Regions from separate parts of the Mesorhizobium sp. WSM4842 genome, predicted to be linked through region 2. Evidence: predicted binding sites of a transcription regulator. Region 2 holds the regulator's gene; each other region holds the start of a gene.
What was found. The regulator LexA, encoded in region 2, represses DNA repair genes until DNA is damaged. The targets are predictions, from matches to a motif close to TGTTCNNNNTGTGTTCNG.
Positions count from the first base shown of each region.

Region 1: the regulator LexA is predicted to act here: its motif matches at 2,216-2,233, upstream of AC0NIE_RS29640 (PA0069 family radical SAM protein).
Region 3: the regulator LexA is predicted to act here: its motif matches at 4,088-4,105, upstream of AC0NIE_RS04015 (YifB family Mg chelatase-like AAA ATPase).
Region 4: the regulator LexA is predicted to act here: its motif matches at 2,701-2,718, upstream of AC0NIE_RS17850 (ATP-dependent helicase).

Region 1 covers NZ_CM148372.1:6,099,553-6,105,513, reverse strand. Annotated here, with positions in the region: gene AC0NIE_RS29645 (ribonuclease HII) at 136-831, opposite strand; gene AC0NIE_RS29640 (PA0069 family radical SAM protein) at 987-2,141, opposite strand; gene AC0NIE_RS29635 (glycosyltransferase) at 2,293-2,820, shown strand; gene AC0NIE_RS29630 (cyclase family protein) at 2,987-3,922, shown strand; gene AC0NIE_RS29625 (MBL fold metallo-hydrolase) at 4,062-4,889, shown strand; gene AC0NIE_RS29620 (phytanoyl-CoA dioxygenase family protein) at 5,147-5,961, shown strand, end outside.
Region 2 covers NZ_CM148372.1:4,378,233-4,384,193, reverse strand. Annotated here, with positions in the region: gene moaC (cyclic pyranopterin monophosphate synthase MoaC) at 1-230, shown strand, start outside; gene AC0NIE_RS21210 (molybdopterin molybdotransferase MoeA) at 233-1,438, shown strand; gene lexA (transcriptional repressor LexA) at 1,542-2,279, shown strand; gene AC0NIE_RS21200 (ComEC/Rec2 family competence protein) at 2,273-4,729, opposite strand; gene gltX (glutamate--tRNA ligase) at 4,832-5,961, shown strand, end outside.
Region 3 covers NZ_CM148372.1:862,902-868,862, forward strand. Annotated here, with positions in the region: gene AC0NIE_RS03990 (SMP-30/gluconolactonase/LRE family protein) at 1-331, opposite strand, end outside; gene AC0NIE_RS03995 (2-dehydro-3-deoxy-6-phosphogalactonate aldolase) at 328-969, opposite strand; gene AC0NIE_RS04000 (2-dehydro-3-deoxygalactonokinase) at 966-1,916, opposite strand; gene AC0NIE_RS04005 (SDR family NAD(P)-dependent oxidoreductase) at 1,913-2,680, opposite strand; gene gshB (glutathione synthase) at 3,075-4,016, shown strand; gene AC0NIE_RS04015 (YifB family Mg chelatase-like AAA ATPase) at 4,199-5,731, shown strand; gene AC0NIE_RS04020 (malate synthase G) at 5,822-5,961, opposite strand, start outside.
Region 4 covers NZ_CM148372.1:3,696,142-3,702,102, forward strand. Annotated here, with positions in the region: gene AC0NIE_RS17850 (ATP-dependent helicase) at 1-2,660, opposite strand, end outside; gene AC0NIE_RS17855 (glucose/quinate/shikimate family membrane-bound PQQ-dependent dehydrogenase) at 2,880-5,192, shown strand; gene AC0NIE_RS17860 (hypothetical protein) at 5,198-5,356, opposite strand; gene AC0NIE_RS17865 (dienelactone hydrolase family protein) at 5,729-5,961, shown strand, end outside.

The DNA of each region.
Region 1 (5,961 bases), 1.7 Mb from region 2:
CTCGGCTGGCGCGACGCGATATCGGATAATACGTCGAATGAGAGAGGAGGTTGGCGCTTCACGCGCGGCTACCCCCTCTGGCCTGCCGGCCATCTCCCCCTCAAGGGGGGAGAAAGCGCGACGATGGACCATCGCTTAATCCAGACCCGAAAAACTCTCTTCGTCCTGCACCTCGGTTCCGCCAAGCCGGAACGGTGCGAAGGACGCGCGGTGCAGCCGCGCCACCGGTCCATGCACCTCGATCGCGGCACGGTGGCGGACCGTGGCGTAGCCCATATGGAGTTCGAAACCGTAATGCGCGTGATGGCCGCCGCAGCCGCACATCATGCGGTCGCGCATCACCTTGGCGACGATCGACGCGGCGGCGATCGACTGCGAGCGCTGGTCGCCCTTGATCAGCGCTCTGCCTTCGCATGGCAGTCCGGGCGGCACGTCGCGTCCGTCGACCAGGGCCAGCTTTGGCTGCACCGAGAGCCCGACCAAAGCGCGACGCATCGCCTCGAGGCTTGCCCTGAGAATATTGCTGCCATCGATGCCTTCCGCGCCGACCGAAGCCATCGACACGCCAAGAGCGGAGCCGAGGATTTTCAGGAACAGCGCCTCGCGCTGCAGATGGCTGAGGCGCTTGGAATCGTCGAGGCCGTCGGGAATGTTGGCGGGATCGAGCACCACCGCTGCCGCCACGACCGGCCCGGCGAGCGGGCCACGGCCTGCCTCGTCCATTCCCGCCACCGGCCATAGGCCTTCGGCCATCGCCTTCGCCTCGAAGGAGAAATCGGGTCTCTCAACGATTTCGAAGAGAAGCGGAGAATCAGAACGCGCGCGAGCCATGTTGCGGCGAGGTTCGCATCGGCTCCGATTCTCCGCAAGCCCCTCCGGGTCGGGTGAGGCACCGGACCCGGAGGGCACCGTCTGCAAGCCCGGGGACAAGGACAGGCCGGACGGGATTTTTCATGTGCCGCCGGCAGCGGCGGCACACGATGTCTTCACAGCAGCATCAGTTGCTCGGTTGCCTTGGCCGCCGCAACGAACTGGTCGGTCCTGAGCGACCGCCGCTCGGCGTTAAGGCCAAGCCGTTTGGCGGCGATCTCGAAGCGCCGGCCGATCTGCCAGGCATAGGGGCCGGCGCCTTTCATGCGCTTGCCCCAATCCGAATCGTAATCCTTGCCGTCACGCATCGAGCGGATCAGTGACATGACGTGACGGTAGCGGTCCGGATAATGGCGCAGCAGCCAATCCTTGAAGATCGGCGCGACCTCCAGCGGCAGGCGCAGCACGACATAGCCGGCCTCGCGCGCTCCTGCTGCACGTGCCGAATCGAGAATGCGTTCCATCTCCTGATCGGTCAGGCCGGGGATGATCGGAGCGACCATGACTGAGGCCGGAATGCCGGCGTCCGAAAGCTGCCTGATCGCCTCCAGTCGCTTGGTCGGCGTCGACGCGCGTGGCTCCATCGTTCTGGCCAGCATCCGGTCGAGCGTCGTCACCGACAGCGCCACCTTGGCCAGACCGCGTTCGGCCATGCGCGACAGAATGTCGATGTCGCGCGTCACCAGCGCGGATTTGGTGACGATGCCGACCGGATGGCCGCGCGCCTCCAGCACTTCGAGGATCTCGCGCATGATCCGGTACTGCTTCTCGATCGGCTGATAGGGATCGGTGTTGGTGCCGATGGCGATGATGCGCGGCTGGTAGCCGTCCTTCGACAGTTCCTTGTCGAGTAGCCGCGCCGCATCCGGCTTGGCGAACAGCCTCGATTCGAAATCCAGCCCCGGCGACAGGCCCATGAAGCTGTGCGTCGGCCGCGCGAAGCAATAGACGCAGCCATGCTCACAGCCGCGATAGGGGTTGATCGAGCGGTCGAAGGAAATGTCGGGCGATTCGTTACGGGTGATGATGGTGCGCGGCTTTTCGACCCGCACCTCGGTCTTGAAGGGCGGCAGCTCCTCGAGCGAGTTCCAGCCATCATCGAACACATGCCGGCTGACCGGTTCGAACCGGCCGGACGGGTTGATGCCGGCGGACCGGCCGCGATTGCGGTCCGGACGGATTCGGACGCCACTCTGCTCGAGCATTGCATTGGCCATCTCGGCCCTTCCAGCCCCGAAGGCGGCAATGTCGGCACGTACGATCTGTTCCATTTTTGCCCTCTGCCAGGGACTGTCGGCTGGCTGTCGAATCGCTCTGTTCATGAAAATAATCCTATTTTATCCAACAGAACAAATCAAGAACATTTTTGCGATGCGACGCAAAAACTGGCACTGCGCCCCGCATTCCGCTATTCGGCTAACGATGCTTAGCGTTCTCATCCAGACCCTGAATGACGAAGAGAGACTTGCCCGCACGCTTGCCTCGCTGATCGGCGGCGCGGTCGAGGGCGTGGTGCGCGATGTCATCGTCTGCGACACCGGCTCGACCGACCAGACGCACCGCGTTGCCGAACATGCCGGCTGCCTTTATGTGGCGAGCGGCGGCATTGCTGCCGGCATCAGGCAGGCCAAGGGCGACTGGCTGCTGCTGCTGGAGCCGGGGGCGCGGTTGGCGGAAGGCTGGATCGACGAGGTCGTCGCCCACACGGCCCGGCAAACCATGCCGGCGCGGTTTTCGCGGGCGCGCGGCAGTCGCGTGCCGTTCCTGTCGCGGGTGTTTTCGGGAAACCGGGCACTGGCCGAAGGGCTGGTGATCAGCAAGCGTCAGGCCGCGGCCTTATCGAAAAACGCCCGCAGCGCCGAAGCCATCGCGCGCGGCCTTGCGACCAAGAGGCTCGACGCCGAGATCTGGGTGGCGCCGGCGAAGCGACGGTCGTCACTCTCCCCATAGCGGGCGAGGGAACGTCGCGTCCTTCGCTAGGATGAGGCGGCGCGCAAGCCGTGGGCGGAAAGCGGCATGATGGAATCCGCATTGGCGCGACTCCTGGGAGGAATGCATATGCTTGTCGTCCTGCGGGAAACTCGCGATACTCGGTGACATTTCGGGGAGATCGCAGATGAATGTATCCAAATTCGTTCGTATCGCCATGCTTGGAGCCGCTTGGTCAGTGCCGGCGATCGCCTTGGCGCAGGAATCGTCCCTTTGGTCGATTTATGAGAACACGCTCAAATCGGCCAAGTACATCGATCTGACCCACGCCTTCGAGCCGGTGCAGCCTGTTTGGCCGGGCTTCGCCAATGCCAAGTTCAAACCGGCTGTCGCCGGTCGGGATATCGAGGGCTACGTCAAGGCCGGCGAAGAGTTCACCTACGACAAGCATGGGTTCGTTGCGACCGCCTACGAGTTGACGACGGACCAATATGGCACGCAGCTCGATCCACCCTCCCATTGGAATCCACTCGGTGCAACGATCAGCGACCTGCCGGCCACTTATGCGGTGCGGCCGCTCGTCGTGATCGACATCAGCGGCAAGGTGCAGACTGACGAAGGCTATCACCTCCAGGTCGCCGACATCGAAGAGTGGGAAAAGGAGCACGGCCGCGTACCGGAGGGTTCGGTCGTCTTCGTGCGTTCGGATTGGTACAAGAAATGGTCCGATGCCGCCCGCTTCAACCAGAAGCCGTTTCCAGGCGTCAGTTTGGACGCGCTGAAGTTCCTGCATCTGGAGCGGAAGATTCTGTTTCATGGTCATGAGCCGCTCGACACCGACACCACGCCCAATCTCGAAGGCGAACATTGGCTGCTTCACAACGATTTCACCCAGGCAGAAGGCGTTGCAAACCTCGACAAAGTGCCGGAGGCCGGGGCGTTGGTTACAATCGGCTTTGCCAAGCCGCTCGGCGGGTCGGGCGGATATGCGCGTTACATCGCTATTGCACCCGCCGATTGGACAGAGGGCGTTTCGGTCACCGAAGCGCCTGGTGCCCCGCTTTTCCGGCAAAAGGCGCCGCTCAAGCGCGACGAGAACGGCGTCTTCCGTCCGACGCCCTGATCGCTGGCGGTATCAACCGGGCGCCGGGCAGACGTTCAGCTCCTCCGGCGCTCGCGAAAACGTGACTGTCCCGACGATAGCCATCATAGTTGCTGGCGCTATCGTGGCATGAGCGCCAGTCCTGCCACGGGAGGCAGTCATGCTCCGCCTATCTGCCGCCGTTCTGCTAATACTGGCTTTCTGGCCGCTCGCCGCTTCGGCCCAGGCAGAGCCGCCGCCGTCGAGATGCGTTGCGATCGCCGAAGCGCTGCCGTCGGCCACCTATGCCAGCTTCACAGCGCCAAAGGCGCAGACGCCTCCGCTGGCCGAGGCTTTCGTCGACGGCGACGTTACGATCACCTATGCCGGCCATTCGACCTACATCATCGAGACGCCCGCCGGCGTCAGGATCGCCACCGACTTTTCCGGCGTTTACGGCGCTGACCCGCTGCCGCGCGTGGTGACCATGAACAAGGCGCACCGCACCCATTATTCGGACCATCCGGATCCCGCCATTGAGTATGTGCTGCGCGGCTGGAATCCGGACGGCGGTCCGGCGCGGCACGCCCTTGTCGTGGACGATGTCTACATCCGCAACGTGCCGACGGATATCCGCAATGGCGGCGACCTCGGCAAGGACGGCAATTCCATCTTCATTTTCGAAGTGGCGGGGCTCTGCATCGGCCATCTCGGCCATCTGCACCACCGGCTGGAAGACGCGCATTACGGCGCCATCGGCCGGCTCGACATCCTTATGGTGCCTATCGACGGCGGCATGACGCTGTCGCTCGACCGGATGACCGAAATCACCGCGCGGCTCTATTCCTCGATGATCCTGCCGATGCATCGCCATGCGACTCCGATCAGCGAATTCACAGGTAGGATGGGCGACGATTTCGCAGTGGAATTCCTGTCCGGCCAGTCGCTGACGGTTTCGCTGAAGACCCTGCCAGACCGGCCGACGATCGTCATTCTCGACGGGGTTTGAATCGCTTCGTCGCGATCTTCTCCACGTGCGCAACCTCTTCGTTCCACCTCGCTCGAAACACTCGCTGTCGCGAAATCAACGAGCCTTAATGCTCCGTCAAGCTTGCCGGAAAGTTTGCGACAGCTCCTTTCATTGTGCATTGCACAAAATCTAACCGGGGCTTACCATTCCTTTGATGCGGGCGGATGGGTTTGGGTAACGCCTGAGCGGTGAGCGGCCGACGCTTCGTCGACGCGCCCTTATAGCTGAGGATCCTGATGACCCTTTCAAGTCCTGACCAATCCGGTGCTGCAAGCCTCGAGTCGATCGCCCGAAACGGCAGCCTGCTGCGCCGCATTGCGGTGCGGATTCCGACCTATCTGTCGGACCTTCGCGAAAATCCGGCATGGCTGCCGATGTTTATGCTGGCGCGCACCATGCCGGCGCGGCGGTTGCATTGGCGTGGCGCAAAACCGGTTCGACCCACACAAAAAGACCAGGAGACGATGTTCGCTGGCGTCGATCGTGACGCGGTGGTCGGCGCGCTCCGCTCGGACGGCCTCTTTTCCGGGCTTGCCCTGCCGTCGTCGATCCACGAGGAAATCGCCAGCTTTGCGCAGCGCACGCCTTGCTTCGGCAATTTCGACCGTCGCCTGGAGTTCCTGCCGGCCGAACATGCCGAGGCCGAGAAGCACTTCGGCCGTCCCTTGCTCAGCGGCCATTTTTTCGAGCGGGTTCTCGACTGCAACGCTGCGCTTACGGTACAGCGCGACCCGCTGCTTCTCGACATCGCAGCCCATTATCTCGGCAGCCAGGCGAAGCTGATCACCACGCGCGTCTGGTGGAGCTTTCCGACGAGCTCCGTCTCCGACGCCGAGAAGAACCTGGCGTCGCTTGGCAAATACCACTTCGATCTCGACGATTGGCGGATGCTGAAATTCTTCTTCTATCTCAATCCGGTCGATGCCGAGACCGGTCCGCATGTCTATGTTCGCGGCAGCCATAATCGCCGCATCCTCAAGCATCAGATGACGCTTCTTGTCGGCCACCCCGCGGAAGAGGTTCTGAGTGTCTACGGCGCGCAGAGCCCGAT
Region 2 (5,961 bases):
TCGAACCGGACGCGACGCTGCCAGGCCTGAAGGTCACGGCGCTGGCCCGCGTCACCGGTAAGACCGGCGTCGAGATGGAAGCGCTGACCGCCGTCTCGGTCGCCTGCCTGACCATCTATGACATGGCCAAGGCGGTCGACCGCGCCATGGTGATCTCGGGCATCAGGCTGGCGGAAAAGACCGGCGGCAAATCCGGCGACTACAAGGCGGATGCCAAGGGGGCAGGCTAATAATGGCACTGCTTCCGGTCGCCGAGGCGCTCGAGCGCCTGCTTGAGGATGCTGCGCCCTTGCAGGCTGAAAGCGTCGCCCTGATGGACGCCGCCGACCGCGTGCTGGCGGAGCCGCTCCTGGCGCTCCGCACCCAGCCGCCGTTCAACGCGTCCGCCATGGACGGCTATGCCGTGCGGGCCGAGGATGTCGCATCCGTGCCCGCAAGACTTTCGGTGATCGGCATGGCGCCGGCCGGACGCGGCTTTGCCGGAACAGTCGGCCCGGCGCAGGCCGTGCGCATCTTCACCGGCGCGCCGCTTCCTGCAGGCGCGGACACCATCGTCATCCAGGAGAATGTCCGCGACCTCGGCGGCGGCAGCATCGAAGTGACCGCGTCGACGGTTGAAGGCCGCAACATCCGCCGCCTCGGGCTCGATTTCTCGAAGGGCGACGTCCTGCTGGAGAAAGGCCGCCCGCTTGATCCGGCGGCATTGTCGCTGGCGGCGTCGGCCAACCACCCGCAGGTCAGCGTGGTGAAACGGCCGTTGGTCGCCATCATCGCCACCGGCGACGAATTGCTGCCGCCGGGCAGCGACCTTGGCCCCGACCAGATCATCTCGTCCAATGCCTATGGCGTCGCCGCCGCGGCCCGCTCGGTCGGCGCCAGCGCGCTCGATCTCGGCATCGCCCCCGACCGCAAGGAGGCGATCGCCACGCTGGTGAAACAAGCGGTCGACGCAGGCGCCGACGTCATCGTCACGCTGGGCGGCGCCTCGGTCGGCGACCATGACCTGGTTCATGACGTGCTGACCGGTGAAGGCATGACGCTCGATTTCTGGAAAATCGCCATGCGGCCCGGCAAGCCGCTGATGTTCGGGCGGCTGGGTGACATCCGCTGCATCGGCCTGCCTGGCAATCCGGTGGCGAGCCTGGTCTGCACGCAGCTCTTTCTGACGCCGCTGCTTGCGCGGCTCGGCGGCCGCGCCTTCCGGCAGGACATGCGTCAGGCGCGGCTCGGCGCCGCCATGCCGGCCAACGATCTCAGGCAGGACTATGTACGCGCCGTGGTTAGCGAAGAAGCCGGCACGCTGCTGGCGACCCCGTTCGGCATCCAGGATTCCTCGATGCTCAAAATGCTGGCCGACGCCAACGGGCTGATCGTGCGCGAGCCGTTCGCTCCCCCAGCCGCGACGGGCGCCGCGTGCAGCGTGCTGATGCTACGCTGAACAAAACGTCAACACATTCATTAAATTTTAAACGGTTGCGGAACACAACTGGAACAGATAGTGTTTGTTCTGGGTTTGTTTTTCTGATTCTGTTGGGGTCGCGATGCTGACACGCAAACAACATGAACTGCTGATGTTCATCCACGAGCGGCTGAAGGAAAGCGGCATTCCGCCCTCGTTCGACGAGATGAAGGAAGCGCTCGACCTCGCCTCGAAGTCGGGGATCCATCGGCTGATCACTGCACTGGAGGAGCGCGGTTTCATTCGCCGCCTGCCCAACCGCGCCCGCGCGCTGGAGGTGCTGCGCCTGCCCGATTCGATCGCGCCCGGCCTCAATGCGGCGCGCAAATTCTCGCCAAGCGTCATTCAGGGCAGCCTTGGGCAGGGCAGCCTCGGACGACAGATCAAGCCGGCGCCTTCGCGCATGCCCGCAGCCGGCAATGACGACGACGTCGTTGCCACCATCTCCATACCGGTGATGGGCCGCATCGCTGCCGGTGTGCCGATCGACGCCATCCAGCACCAGACGCATTCGATTTCGGTACCACCGGACATGATCACCGGCGGCACGCACTACGCGCTGGAGGTCAAGGGTGACTCGATGATCGAGGCCGGCATTTTCGACGGCGACACGGTCATCATCCGCAACGCCGACACCGCCCAGCCTGGCGAGATCATCGTCGCCTTGGTCGACGACGAGGAAGCGACGCTGAAGCGGTTCCGCCGCAAAGGTGCCTCGATCGCACTGGAAGCCGCCAATCCGGCCTATGAGACGCGCATCTTCGGGCCGGACAGGGTCAAGGTGCAAGGCAAGCTCGTCGGACTGATCCGGCGTTACTGAACGGCAGGCTTTTTGGGTTTCTCGGCCCTGCGGTATGGCGGCAGGCCCCTCGCCTCGCGCGAAAATCTCCGCTGCTCATGCCAAGGCCTATAGGGCTGTCTGACGGCAAAACGGATTTCTGCGCGCGTCGTCGCAGATAGCGGATCGAAAAAGACGGCGGCACTGCCCATGCGAGCGAGCTGCCGTTTGGTGACGACGAGAACCAGCGGATTGCGGCAGGGATTATAATAGGCTGTGGCATCATCGATGACGATCAAATCCGCAAAGGCACAGGCTGGCCGTGCGGTTTTGCGGTCGTCGGCGAGCGCGATGATCGCGCCGGACTGGTGCCGGGCGAGGCACAGGCCGGCAGTGCAGTAGAAGGGCGCTCCCGGCGGCAGGTCGGCCGGGTCGACGATGTCGAACCGCACGTCTCCTTTTTCGAATGTCTCCGGCTCGACAATGGTCGCTGAAACCAGCGCATGTTTCCAGTTGTCGGTGGTGAATTCGTTCGAGCGCACCCGGTTGACGGCAAGTTCGCCGCCGCCGATCGGCAGCGCCACCAGATGCGCATCTTCCGAAATCAGCACGTCGGGGGTGCGCGTCTCGGAAATCGTCAGCAGGCCGGCGAGCGCAAAGGGAAGTGCCGCAAGCCGCAACCATGTCGTTGCCATCGTGGCGATGACCAGGGCGGCCGTCACCAGCAGAACCGACTGCAACGAGATCAGCCCGACGGCATCGACCGGCGACCGCTCGGAGATCCATCCCGATATTGCAATCATGGCCGTCAGCCCCTTGCCCATCATGTATAGGAAAGGGCCGTCGAAGCCGAACGGCATTGCCAAGGCGCTGACGACGGCCAGGAACATCACGACCGTGACGATCGGCATGACGGCCAGATTGGCGAACAGGCTGAGCGGCGAGACGCGCTGGAAGTGCCAGATGGCGAAGAGTGCGGTGGCGCTGCCGGCAATGATGGAGGTCATTGCGATGGTACCTGTCCCAGCGGCAAGTTTTCGCGTGACGAAAGCGATCGTTGACCGTCGCTGTGGCGGCGCGGTGGCCTTGTCGGCACGATAGTCGGACCAGCCGGCATAGGCGCCCACGAGAGCAGCGGTCGCGGCGAAGGACATCTGGAAGCTTGGGCCGACCACCTCGTGCGGCGACACGACGATGACGGCGATGGCCGAAATCGCCAGATTGCGCATGGTGAGTGCCGCCCGGTCGAACAGCACGGCGACAAGCATTACCGCCAGCATGATAAAGCTGCGTTCAGCCGCGACCACGATACCGGAAAAAATCAGATAGGCAGCGATGGAAACGAGTGCGGCAGCAGCCGCATATTTTTTGACCGGCCGGCGCGACGAAAAATCGGGAACCAGCGCAAAGGCGCCGCGCAGCAATCCCATGATGGTGCCGGCGACAAGCGCCATGTGCAGGCCGGAAATCGAGATGATGTGGTAGATGCCGGTGCGCCGCATCGATTCGTTTATCTCTTCGGGAATGCCGGCACGCACGCCGACGATCAGCGCGGCGGCAATCTCCCCCTCGGCGCCACCGATGCTGTCCCTGATATGGTCGGCGATGGTTTCACGCGCCTTTTCGATCGAGGAAGAAATGCGCGCGGCGAACGGTGCATCTTCGGAAACGACGATCTTCGGATTGCCGAGGAAAAAGCCACTGGCACCGATACCGGCGAAATAGCTGTCGAAGGAGAAGTCATAACTGTCCGGCCTAACCGGGCCAGTCGGAGGCAGAAGCCTCACATAGCCGGTTGCCACCGAGCCTGCGGTCATCTCAGCGGGAATTTTGCGTGCCGAAACCCTGACACGTTCCGGCGCATAACGCAGTGTCGGCCGGGCGGTCGACATCACGTCGATGGTCAGCCTGATCCGGCCGTTCGCCATCTGATCGAGCCTAACGACACGGCCGGTGAGCTGGGTCTGGATTTCCGAGCCGAGCATCTGCGTTCCCACGCGCCAGGTTTCAACCTTGGCGGCGAGTAGCCCGAGTGCGCACAGCAACGCTGCCATGAAGCACAGATGCGTTTTGCGCCATGAGCGTGTCACTGCCGCACACAATGCCGTGAGGACCACGACGGCAATAGGCTGCGGAAAGTCCGGTTCGACGGCAAGCGAAAAATAGACGATCACCCCGCATGCCAGAAAAACCGGCACCAGCAGAAAGGCGACGCCGCGGTCTAGTTCCAGGCCGGCTGCCGAGGCCACGCTGTTGCGGATACCGGATGGTGAAAGATGGCTAAGCTGTCGGCGGAAACGAATGACAGGCCCGGGTGTTGGAGCCGGTGTTGGCGCGGCGCGGTCCGGCGAAAGGGGCTGAATGCCCGGGTGCGACGCAGGCAGCGAAACGGGTAGCGGCTCGGCGTGGGGAACGTCGGCAAACAGCGATCGTTCGCTGACGCTTGTGGTCGCGCCCTCGCTCTTGTCCGCGCCGCGGCCTGGTCCAGCCATCGGGTCTGCCCCTTGCGCCCTTGACCTCCTATGCTACATGAACGCGCGACGCGCGAAAGTCCGCGCAATCACATCCGCTTCCTGCGCTTGCCTGAGAGTTCCATGTCCGACAAGGTCGTCACCCGTTTCGCCCCCTCGCCCACCGGCTTCCTGCATATTGGCGGCGCGCGCACGGCGCTGTTCAACTGGCTGTATGCGAAACACACCGGCGGCACGATGCTGCTGCGCATCGAGGACACCGATCGTGAGCGTTCGACCGATGCGGCAACCGCCGCCATCCTCGACGGACTCTCCTGGCTCGGCCTCACCTGGGACGGCGAGCCGGTATCGCAGTTCGAGCGCGCGCCGCGCCACCGCGTGGTCGCCGAGGAACTGGTGCGCATGGGCAAGGCCTATTACTGCTACGCTACGCCGGCTGAACTGGAAGCGATGCGTGAGAGCGCGCGGGCCAAGGGCTTGCCTCCCCGCTATGACGGCCGCTGGCGCGACCGCGACCCGTCCGAGGCGCCAGCCGGCGCCAAGGGCGCGATCCGAATCAAGGCGCCGGCCGACGGCGAGACGGTGGTGCATGATCTCGTGCAGGGCGAAGTCCGCTTCTCCAACAAGGATCTCGACGATTTCATCATCCTGCGCTCGGACGGCAATCCGACCTATATGCATGCCGTCGTCGTCGACGACCACGACATGGGCATCACCCACATCATCCGCGGCGACGATCATCTGACCAATGCCGCCCGCCAGATGGTGATCTATCGAGCCATGGGCTGGGACGTGCCGTCGATGTCGCATATCCCACTGATCCATGGCGCCGACGGCGCCAAGCTGTCGAAGCGGCACGGCGCCCTCGGCGTCGAAGCCTATCGTGCCATGGGGTACCTGCCTGAGGCACTGCTCAACTACCTGGCGCGGCTCGGCTGGAGCCACGGCGACGACGAGGTCATGTCGATCGCCGACATGATTGCCTGGTTCGACATCGGCGACGTCAACAAGGGGGCCGCCCGCTTCGACTTCGCCAAGCTCGAGGCGCTGAACGGCGTGCATATGCGCCGCATGAACGACGCCGAATTGCTCGATATCTTCATCAACACCTTGCCCTATCTCGAAGGCGGCCCGGCGATCGCAGCGCGCCTCGACGACACGCGCAAGGCACAGATGCTCGCCGCGCTGCCAGGCCTAAAGGAGCGCGCCAAGACGCTGGTCGAACTGGCCGACGGTGCCGCCTTCCTGTTTGC
Region 3 (5,961 bases), 3.5 Mb from region 2:
CGCAGGGGTGGACGCGCGAATCGTTCGAGCGCGTCCCCGCATTGTCGGCCTCGATCGCCGTGTGCAGTGTCATCTTGCCGGTCGCCACGTCGCGGACATGCAGGCCGGTTTCGGTGGCGATCAATTGTCTTTTGTCGTCGATGAAGGCGATCGCGCTGGCCATCTGGCCAAGCTCTTGGATTTTGACCGTACCGCCGGAAAGGCGCTTTTCCAAAAGCTGGCCGTTGACGATGTCGAACCAGTAGAGCGTATCGGTGGTGGGGTCGTAGCTCGGGCCTTCGCCGAGCTGGCAGACATGGTCGGAAAAAACCGAGACGATGGCTTCGCTCATCCTGCCGCTCCAAACGCCGCATCCCAGGCTGCGACTGCGGCCTGCGCCCGCGTTGCCACCTCGTCGACGCTCATACCAGGCTTGAACAGGCTGGAGCCGAGGCCGAAGACGCTGACGCCGGCCGCCTTGTAGCCGGCAAAGTCCTTTTCCGAAACACCGCCGACGGCACCGACCAGCGTCTCAGCCGGCAAAACCGCGCGCATCGCCGCGATGCCGGCCGCGCCAAGCACGCTCGCCGGGAAGAATTTCAGCGCCGAGGCGCCGAGCCGGATGGCCTGGAAGGCCTCGGTTGGCGTGAACACGCCGGGCATCGTCACCATGCCGTAATGCATCGTCCGGCCCATGACATCGGCATCGACGTTGGGGCTGACCAGCAGCCGCCCGCCGGCCTTGTGCAAGCGATCGACATCGGCCGCGGTCAGCACAGTCCCGGCGCCGACCAGTGCCGTCGCCGGCAGCGCGTCAACGATCCTCGCGATCGAGGCAAAAGGGTCCGGCGAATTGAGCGGCACTTCGATCGCTTCGATGCCGGCCTCGAAGATCGCCCGGGCAACGGCCACCGCCTCGTCCGGCTTGAGGCCGCGCAGGATGGCGACAAGGCCTCGCCCGAGCTTCGGAAACGGTGCGGTCTCGGTCATGCTACAACTCCGCTTCCGGCAATCATGCCATTTTCACGCGCCGCCTCGATCAAGCCGGCACGCACTGCCTCTTCGGCATCGACGGCTCTCACCGCAAGTCCGGCAAGACCGAGCGCCTCAGTATAGAGCGTGCCGAGCGCGCCGGAAGCGACCAGCACGACCGACCCGCCTTTGGCATAACGGCGGCTGGCCGACGCGATCTCGCCGCCGATCAGCAGGCCGGACAGGCAAGCAGCGGCATCGTCGGGGTTCAGGTCCTGCAGCAGGCCCGCGGCGCGGATCGAGAACAGCCTCGACGTGACATCGCCGCCCTCAGCCAGCGCTTGCTCGCACCAGCGCCGGAAAAACGGATTGCCTGCTGCAACCGGCTGGGGCTGCTCGCCAAGCGAATGGCGCAGGATCGAATGCGCCGCCAGCACCGAAAACAGCTCCCCGGTCGGCCAAGTGCCAAAACCGGTAACGCCGCCGTCCTCGACCAGCACCCATTTCGAATGGGTGCCGGGCATGCAGACGAGATGGTGGCCTTTTGCCGGCAAACCGGCGCCGGCAAGCTGCGTTTCCTCGCCGCGCATGACGTCAGGCGCGTCGGCCTGGCGCTGGGCCAGGCCCGGCACGATGCGGATGTCGCGGCGCTGGCCGGGGACGCGCGCAGCACCGGCAAGGATGGCACCGATCGGCGCCGGCACGGTGACATAGGGCGCCTCGAGCCAGCCCTGGCGCGATCCGGCCATGCCGCAGACGATGACGGGCATCGCTTCCGGCGCGCCCATCGCCGCCAGATGTCCTTCGAGGACGGTCGAAAACCCGGCGGCTTGCGCGGTGATCAGCCCGTCGTCGCCGCGGCGCTCGGCAAGCACGTTTCCGGCCTCATCGACCAGCCAGACCCTGAGACGGGTCGTGCCCCAGTCGACGGCGGCCACAGAAGGCACGTTGCTCGCTGAGTTCACAGGAAGCCCCCATCGACGATCAGCATCTGTGCGGTCAGCATCCGCGAAACGTCCGACGCCAGGAACAGCACCGTGCCGACAATGTCTTCCGGCTGCATCACCTGCTTGATGCATTGCTTGGCAATATGGGCGGCGAGCGCCTGTTCGGTGACCCAGAGCTCCTTCTGCCGCTTGGTGATCACCCAGCCCGGTGCGATCGCATTGACGCGAATGCCGTCGGCGCCGAGCTCGCCGGCAAGCCCCTTGGTCAGGCCGACGATGCCGGCCTTGGCGGCGGTATAGGCCGGCATGTCGGGGTGGTTGATCAGAAACGACGTCGACGTGAAGTTGATGATCGAGCCGCCGCCGGCGCGCTTCATGCCCGGCGCTACCGCCTGGGCGGTGAAGAAATGCGGACGCAGGTTGACCGCCTGGTTGTTGTCCCAGAACTCCACGGTGACATCCTCCACCGCGTGGCGATCGTCAACTGCTGCATTGTTGATCAGCACCGTAACGTCGCCATGGGCTTCGGCCGCCTTGGCGGCTGAAGCCCGCAGCGCCTCGATGTCGCGTATGTCCGTCTTGAGATAGAGGGGCCGCCGGCCAAGATCCTTCTCGATGCGGTCGGCCAGCGCCAGGCTCGGGCCATCGGCGATGTCGATGAAGGCGACCTTCGCTCCCTGGCGGGCAAAACCCTCGGTCAGCGCCGCGCCGATGCCGGAACCGCCGCCGGTGATCAGCACCGAAGCACCTTCAAGGTCGGCAAAGCGCGCCGATGGCATCATCTTTTTCTCCCTGCGCATGGCCCCGAAAATCGGTTTCGATTTTCGGAAAGGATCATGCGCAAAATCAAAGTGCTACAGCGTCCTTTGAGCGTCCAAAAGGACGCGCGGCGCTGTAGGCTCAGTCGGCGCGCATCCTAGCCAGCCCGGTCGGGGGAGCAAGGGAGAAAAACGGATTCCGGAGGCTTATGTCAGACAAAAAGACGATCACGCCCCACTACGCGTCCTCGCAGCGCGGCCAACCCACGAAGGCATCGAGCGCACACACAGCCTCGCTTTGTCTGCAACTGACCGACACACGCCCAGCTTGCAGCAGGCAATCCTCAAATGTCGCGATTGGCAGATGACCGGCGAGGTTGTACAGGCAAACAGCCATACGATCCGCCGGAGATCCGCCATGCCTCTGAAAATCGCCGTCCAGATGGACCACATCTCCACCGTCTCGATTGCCGGCGACACGTCTTTCGCGCTGTCGCTGGAAGCGCAGCGGCGCGGCCATCAGCTCTTCCATTATACGCCCGATCGACTGTTGCTGCGCGGCGGCAAGGTGTTTGCCCGCATCGAGGCAATGCAGGTCCGCGATGAGAAGGGCAATCACTATTCGCTCGGCGAAGAAGTCCGCACCGACCTGTCGGAGATGGACGTCATCCTGCTCAGGCAGGATCCGCCGTTCGACATGAACTACATCACCTCCACGCATATCCTTGAGCGCATCCATCCCCGGACGCTGGTGGTCAACGACCCGGCCTGGGTGCGCAACAGCCCGGAAAAGATCTTCGTCACCGAATTTCCCGACCTGATGCCGGAAACGCTGATCACCAAGGACCCGCTGGAGGTCGCCGCCTTCCGCAAGGAGTTCGGCGACATCATCGTCAAGCCGCTCTACGGCAATGGCGGCGCCGGCATCTTCCACCTGCACGAGGCCGACCGCAACCTTGCCTCGCTGCTCGAGATGTTCGGGCAGTTGTTCCGCGAGCCTTACATCGTGCAGCGCTATCTCAAGGAGGTGCGCGCCGGCGACAAGCGCATCATCCTGATCGACGGTGAGCCGGTCGGCGCCATCAACCGGGTGCCGGCCGAGACTGATTCACGCTCCAACATGCATGTCGGCGGCCGCGCCGAAAAAACCGAATTGACGGAGCGCGAACGCGAGATCTGCGCCCGCATCGGCCCGTCGCTGAAAGAGCGCGGCTTTATCCTCGTCGGCATCGACGTGATCGGCGACTACATGACCGAGATCAACGTGACGTCGCCGACCGGCGTGCGCGAAGTGCAGCGTTTTGGTGGCGCCGATATTGCGAGCCTGTTCTGGGATGCGGTCGAGGACAAACGCAAGTAAGGGCACGCTTTGCGGAACAGTGTTTTTCCGACCCGTTAGCGCCGCGACGCCATCAGATTGTAGCGTCCAATTGTTCCCGTAATGTTCTTGCCTTCGCGTGAAATCTGTGGTTGTTTCTGGTAAAACGCCGTTCGCGGCATGATCGCATGGGCTTCGGGCAAGCCCATGTCCGGGGACAAAAAATGGTGGCAAGGGTTCGCACGGTCGCTTTCCAAGGCATTGAGGCCGTGCCGGTCGACGTGCAGGTGATGATCGCGCCGGGCAAGGTCAACATGCACATCGTCGGCCTCGGCGACAAGGCGGTGGCCGAAAGCCGCGAGCGGGTTCAGGCAGCGCTGCATGCGTCGGGCCTGTCGATGCCGTCCAAGAAGGTCACGGTTAACCTGGCGCCGGCTGACCTGCCCAAGGAAGGCAGCCATTACGATTTGCCGATCGCGCTCGGCCTGATGGCAGCATTGGGCGCCATTCCAGGCGACATGCTGTCCGGCTATGTCGTGCTTGGCGAGCTGTCGCTCGACGGCACCATCGCCGCGGTGGCCGGCGCGCTGCCGGCGGCGATCGGCGCCAATGCCGAAGGCAAGGGCCTGATCTGTCCTTTCGCCTGCGGCCCGGAAGCGGCGTGGGCCGGCAAGGATTTCGACATCCTGGCGCCACGCAGCCTGATCGCCATCGCCAATCATTTTCGCGGCACGCAGGTGCTGTCGCGGCCGGAAGCCGGCATCCATGCCTCGGCGCGCGACCTGCCGGATCTCGCCGACATCAAGGGCCAGGAGACCGCCAAGCGAGCACTGGAAGTGGCGGCAGCCGGCGGCCACAATCTGCTGATGGTCGGACCGCCGGGATCGGGAAAATCGATGCTGGCGCAGCGGCTGCCGTCGATCCTGCCGCCGCTGGCGCCGAGGGAATTGCTCGAAGTCTCGATGATCGCATCAGTGGCAGGCGAACTCGGCGAGGGAAAACTGACCGACCGGCGGCCGTTCCGAGCGCCGCACCATTCGGCCTCGATGGCGGCGATGGTCGGCGGCGGCCTGCGCGTGCGGCCGGGCGAGGCCTCGCTTGCCCATCACGGCGTGCTGTTCCTCGACGAGTTTCCCGAATTCTCGCCGCAGGCGCTCGATGCGCTGCGCCAGCCGCTGGAGACCGGCGATTGCATGATCGCTCGCGCCAACCATCGCGTCACCTATCCGGCGCGCATCCAGCTGGTCGCGGCGATGAATCCGTGCCGCTGCGGCATGGCCGGCGAGCCGGGCTATCGCTGCCTGCGCGGCGACCGTTGCCGCACCGACTACCAGGCGCGCATTTCCGGCCCGCTGCTCGACCGCATCGATCTCCGGATCGAGGTGCCGGCGGTCTCGGCCAGCGATCTGATCCGGCCGGACCGGGCGGAGAAAAGTGCCGCGGTGGCATTGCGCGTGGCACGCGCCCGGACGATCCAGCGCGAGCGTTTCGAACGGCTCGGCGCGACCTCCGCCACCACCAACGCGCATTGCTCGCCCTCGGTCATCGAGGAGATCGCGATGCCGGATGCATCAGGCCTGTCGCTGCTCAGGGACGCCAGCGAAAAACTCGGCTTTTCCGCGCGGGCCTATCATCGAGTGCTGAAAGTGGCGCGAACGCTGGCCGATCTCGAGGCCAGCGAGACGGTCGGCCGCATCCATCTGGCCGAGGCGATTTCCTACCGCATGAGCTCGGAGCGGATGGCGCAGGCGGCGTGACGTTTCCCTCCCCCTTGAGGGGTGGGGGACGCCGAGCCTACCTCACCCGCCTCTTTAAAGGTTGCGCATCGTGCTTCCTGAACCTTCGGGTCAGGCCGATGCACGTGCCTTCAGCTCAAGCCGCCGCGCGTGCAGCACCGGTTCGGTGTAGCCGTTGGGCTGGACGCGGCCCTTGAAGACGAGATCGCAGGCGGCGAGGAAGGCGATCGACTTGTCGAAGTCCGGCGCCA
Region 4 (5,961 bases), 680 kb from region 2:
CCGCTGACAAACCCGTCCAGCACGCGTTTCTGGCCGGCCTTGTCGAAATCGATGGTCAGCTTGTTGCCGTCGATGGCAGCAATGTTGCCGTTGCCGAATTTCTGGTGGAAGACTCGGTCGCCGACATTGAAGGGGGATGGCGTGTCGGCAACAGATTTGGCGACCAGTTCGCCGTCGATGGTGCGGCCTTTGATCGAGGTGCGGCCGGCGCCATAGCCACTGTCGGTCTCGCCATAGCCGATGCGCTCGACCTGGTGGCCGGAGCGCGAGCCCCAGTTGCGGTCGGTCGCTTCGGTGCGGTTCTGTTGCGCGCGCTGCCAGCCCGGCGTCGCATAGGTGCTGGAGAAGGCGCCGGATTTCTCGGTGCCGACATTGTCGAAGCGCGAAGCGCCGTAAGGATTCTGCCGTCCTGCCCCCTGGCCGCCCCGTCCGGAGGCGAAGGAGCCGCCGCCATAGGCATTGCCGTAACCGCCATAGGAGTTGCCGCTCTCGGCGACCTCGACATGGGCCTCCGGCAGTTCATCAAGGAAGCGCGACGGGATGGTCGATTGCCACAGGCCGTGGATGCGGCGGTTGGAGACGAACCACAAATGCAGGTTCTTCTTGGCGCGGGTCAGGCCGACATAGGCCAACCGCCGTTCTTCCTCCAGCCCGGAGCGGCCGCCCTCGTCGAGCGCGCGCTGGTGTGGAAAAAGACCTTCCTCCCAACCAGGGAGAAAAACCGTCTCGAATTCCAGGCCCTTGGCCGAATGCAGCGTCATGATGTTGACGGCGTCGAGCTCGGCGTTCTGCTCGGCGTCCATCACCAACGCGACATGTTCGAGGAACGAGCGCAGCGATTCGTACTCCTCCATGGAGCGGATCAGTTCTTTGAGGTTTTCCAGCCGGCCGGGAGCTTCCGCCGAGCGGTCGTTCTTCCACATGTCGGTGTAGCCGCTCTCTTCCAGGATGGTCTCGGCCAGCTCGGTGTGCGGCGTGGTCTCCAACGCTTTCTGCCAGCGCTCGAAATTGGCGGCGACTTCGCGCAATGCTGCGCGCGGCTTCGGCTTCAGTTCGTCGCTCTCGGCGAGTTTTTCCGCAGCCTCCAGCATCGGAATGCGGAGCGTCCTGGCGGTGTCGTGGATCTGGCGGATGGTGGCTTCGCCCAGCCCGCGCTTCGGCACGTTGACGATGCGCTCGAAGGCGAGATCGTCGGCACCTTGCGCAACGACGCGGAAGAAGGCCAGCGCATCGCGGATTTCGAGGCGCTCGTAGAAGCGCGGGCCGCCGATGACGCGATAGTTGAGGCCGAGGGTGACGAAACGATCCTCGAATTCGCGCATCTGGAAGGAGGCGCGGACAAGAATGGCCATATCGTTGAGATTGTGCTTCTGCCGCTGGTAGGCTTCGATGGTTTCGCCAACGGCGCGGGCCTCTTCCTCGGAATCCCAGGCGGCATGGACATGCACCTTCTCGTCGTCCTCGGCGACTTTTTCGGTGAACAGCGTCTTGCCGAAGCGGCCTTCATTGTGGGCGATGAGATGGGAGGCGGTGCCGAGGATGTGCGCGGTGGAGCGGTAGTTGCGCTCCAGCCGGATGATCGCGGCGCCGGGGAAATCCTTGTCGAAGCGCAGGATGTTGTCGACCTCGGCCCCGCGCCAGCCATAGATGGATTGATCGTCGTCGCCGACGCAGCAAATGTTGACTTTGCTTTCGCTCACGGGCTGTTCCGCGCCTGGCGGCGCGGGCCCTCCGCGGGGGCCTCGCAACGGCTCGGACGCCCGGTCGGGCTTGCGGCCTTCGGCCGTTCGCAAACCTGTCGACGTAGAAGTGCGTCCGGCGTCCGGCCGCTGGGCCAGCAGGCGCAGCCACATGTATTGGGCGGTGTTGGTGTCCTGGTACTCGTCGACGAGAATGTATTTGAAGCGCTTGTGGTACTCCTTCAGCACGTCCGGATTGTCGCGGAAGATGCGGATCGGGTGGCACAGGAGGTCGCCGAAGTCGCAGGCGTTCAGCGTCTTCAGCCGCTCCTGATAGGCCTTGTAGAGCTCACGGCCCTTGCCGTTGGCGAAGGCGCGGGCGTCGCCCTCGGGAATGTCGGCAGGGCCAAGCCCCTTGTTCTTCCAGCCGTCGATCATCTGGGCGAACTGCCTGGCCGGCCAGCGCTTGTCGTCCAGCCCTTCGGCCTGGATGAGCTGCTTGATCAGGCGCACGACGTCGTCGGTGTCGAGAATGGTGAAGTCGGATTTGAGCCCGGCAAGCTCGGCGTGGCGGCGCAGCAGCTTCACTCCAATCGAGTGGAAGGTGCCGAGCCACGGCATGCCTTCGACATTGCCGTCGCCGATCAGCAGGCCAATGCGCTGCTTCATTTCGCGCGCGGCCTTGTTGGTGAAGGTGACGGCGAGGATCTGCGACGGGAAGGCTCTCTTCGTGGCGAGGATGTGAGCGATGCGGGTGGTCAAGACACGCGTCTTGCCGGTGCCGGCGCCGGCCAGCACCAGAACCGGACCCTCGGTGGTTTCCACCGCCAGCCGCTGTTCGGGGTTGAGCCCGTTCAGATAGTCGGGCGCATTGGTGTGGCCGCTGCGGGCAGCCATGGCGCGCGCGGCAATGCCGGACGGGGCCGTGGGCCGCGCATTCGGTTCGTCAAAAAAGGGCATGTCTTCCGAAAAGCCGGACATTGTCCCCGAATGTAGTGATTCGGCAGCGAAAGGCCAGAAGTGTCTCCGTTTTGTTCTCAATCCAGGCGGGGGAGTTACAAATCCGGTAGAACACCACCTATAGCGCCAGCCTGCTTGACAGCCATGGCGGGCCGGAGAAAGTTGTGCTCGGGGCAGGAACGCAATGCCGGGTTGCCCATTGACGCGTGCGAAGCGCGCACCAGTCGAAGGAGCATCGTTTTGGCTGTCGTCATCACCTCCCTCATCCTTTTCCTTATCGGCCTGGTACTCGGCGGCGGCGGCATCTGGTTAGCTTCGCTAGGCGGCAGTTGGTATTACGTCATTGCCGGCATAGCCTTCCTCGTCGCTGCCTGGCTGCTCTACAGGCGCAAATCCATGGCGCTGTGGCTGTACGCGGCGATCGTCATCGGCACGCTTTGCTGGGCGGTCTGGGAAACCGGCTTCGACTGGTGGGAGCTCGGTCCGCGCGGCGGCATTATCGTGCTTATCGCGTTGTGGCTGCTGACACCGTGGGCGCGGGGCGGGCTCACCGGTCCCGATGGTCGCGCGCCGCTGATCCTCGCCGTGCTGGCGTCGATCGGCGTCGCCGGCTATTCGATGACGACCGATCCAAAGGATATTGCCGGCGAACTCAACACCGACAAGGTGACGCCGACCGCCGATCGCGGCGGCAATGTGCCAGCCGGCGAATGGTACTATTACGGTCGCACGACGTATGGCCAGCGCTATTCGCCGCTCGACCAGATCACCCCCGAAAACGTTGCCAATCTGCAGCCGGCCTGGACCTATCGCACCGGCGATGTGAAAGGGCCCGACGATATCAGTGAGACGACCTATCAGGTGACGCCGCTGAAGGTTGCCGACACGCTCTACATTTGCACGCCGCACAATTTCGCCATTGCGATCGATGCCGCCAGCGGCAAGGAGAAATGGCGCTTCGATCCCAAGATCAAGTTGGACAAGGACCGCCAGCACCAGACCTGCCGCGGCGTGTCCTATTATGCCGATGCCAAAATCGCCGCCGGCCAGCCCTGTGCGGCACGCATCTATCTGCCGACATCCGACGCTAGGCTGATCGCGCTCGACGCCGCGAATGGCCAGGTCTGTCCCACATTTGCCGAAGGCGGCACGCTGAACCTGCTTGCCAACATGCCATATCCGAAGCCGGGCTATTATTATTCGACCTCGGCGCCGCTGATCGTCGCCAACAAGATCATCGTCGGCGGCGCGGTCAACGACAATTATTCAACGCAGGAGCCGTCCGGCGTCATCCGTGCCTTCGACGTCGACACCGGCGCCCTGATTTGGAACTGGGATTCCGGCAATCCGGACCAGACGACGTCACTGGCGCCGGGTCAGACCTATACCCACAACTCTCCCAACATGTGGTCGACAGCGAGCGCCGACGAGAAGCTCGGCTTGCTCTATGTGCCGCTCGGCAATCAGACGCCGGACCAGCTCGGTATGGGGCGCAGCGCCAATGTCGAGAAATTCTCCTCCTCGATCACCGCGCTCGATCTCAACACCGGCCAATTGCGCTGGGTGCGGCAGACCGTGCATCACGATCTGTGGGACATGGACGTGCCTGCGCAGCCGACGCTGGTCGACATCACCACGGCTGGCGGCGTGGTGCCGGGGCTGGTCGGGCCGACCAAGCAGGGCGACCTCTATGTACTCGACCGGCGCAGCGGCGAGCCGATCGTCCCGGTCAACGAAGTACCGGCGCCGGGCGGCGCGATCGAGGGCGACCACACCTCGCCGACGCAGCCGGCTTCGGATCTGAGTTTCAATCCGGAGCCGCTGACCGGGGCCGACATGTGGGGCATCACCATGTTTGACCAGCTGGCCTGCCGGATCGAATTCCTGAAACTGCGCTACGAGGGCCGCTATACGCCGCCGTCGCTGCAAGGCTCGCTGATCTATCCCGGCAATTTCGGCACATTCAACTGGGGCGGCGTCGCCGTCGATCCGGTCCGGCAGGTGATGTTCGGCATGCCGACATACCTGGCATTCATCTCCAGGCTGGTCCCGCGCGCGGACGTGCCGCCGCCGGGCGATACCAAGGGCAGCGAACAGGGCCTAAATCGCAATGACGGTGCGCCTTACGCAGTGATATTGAAGCCGTTTCTGTCGCCGCTCGGCATTCCCTGCCAAGCGCCGCCCTGGGGCTATGTCGCGGGCGTCGATCTCAGGACCGGCAAGATCGTCTACAAACACCGCAACGGCACCGTCTACGACATGACGCCGCTGCCACTGCCGTTCAAGGTCGGCGTGCCGGGCATTGGCGGGCCGATGATCACCGCCGGCGGCGTCGCCTTCCTTGGTGCTGCGGTCGACGACTTTTTCCGCGCTTATGATCTGACGACCGGCAGGCAGCTCTGGCAGACCCGGCTGCCGGCCGGCGGGCAGTCGACGCCGATGACCTACACGGTCGCCGACGGTCGTCAGTTCGTGGTCATCGTCGCCGGCGGCCATGGCTCGGTCGGTACCAAGCCGGGGGATTACGTGATGGCCTATACGCTGCCGAAATAGGGCGTTCAGTCGTTGGTTTTCGAGCGGCTGCCGGCAGGCCGGCGCCGGTTGCTGCGGACCTTGACCGTCGATCGCCTGGCCGCCAAGGCGGCTGACCGCAGCGCCAGCAGCGCGGCGCCGGCAAGCACGAATGCGCTTACAAGGATCGGGGTCGGGAAGATCATGGGCGTTGTTCCTTCTTGTCAGAGCCAGCCACGGGGTAGGCAGGATCACCACCGGCGGCTTTCGTTTATACTGCGGCAGCACCGCCAAGATTGTCGGCGATGACCAAAATTTGATGAAGATGCGGCACATTCGCGTCATGGCCTTTCGGGCTGAGACCAGCAGACAGGCCTTGGCGACGACGCCGAAGAAGGCCCACGGCTGTCGCCTTGAATTGTCCTAGCTGAGGAAATCGCTCCGACGGTCCATAGCCAATGCAGGCCGACCGGCGTTGTGGAGTGCATGCTAGGGCCTCACTGATCCGTGACTGGACCATGCGGGCTTCGACCCTATGTTGCGCGGCGGGAGTGTTTCCCGAAGCCGAGGAGAGCGCCATGACGAAACCTAGCCCTGCCGGCCCAGCCGTCACGACACCCGCCATTACCCAGGCGATGATCGACGCCTATGACGAATACACGCATCTGACGCTCGACCGGCGGCGCTTCATGGAACAGTTGACCAGGCTTGCCGGATCAGGTGCGGCGGCGGCCGCAATCGCGCCGCTGCTGGCTGCGAATTCGGCCCGGGCAGGGATCATTGCCGAGGACGATTCACGCGTGATGGGCGA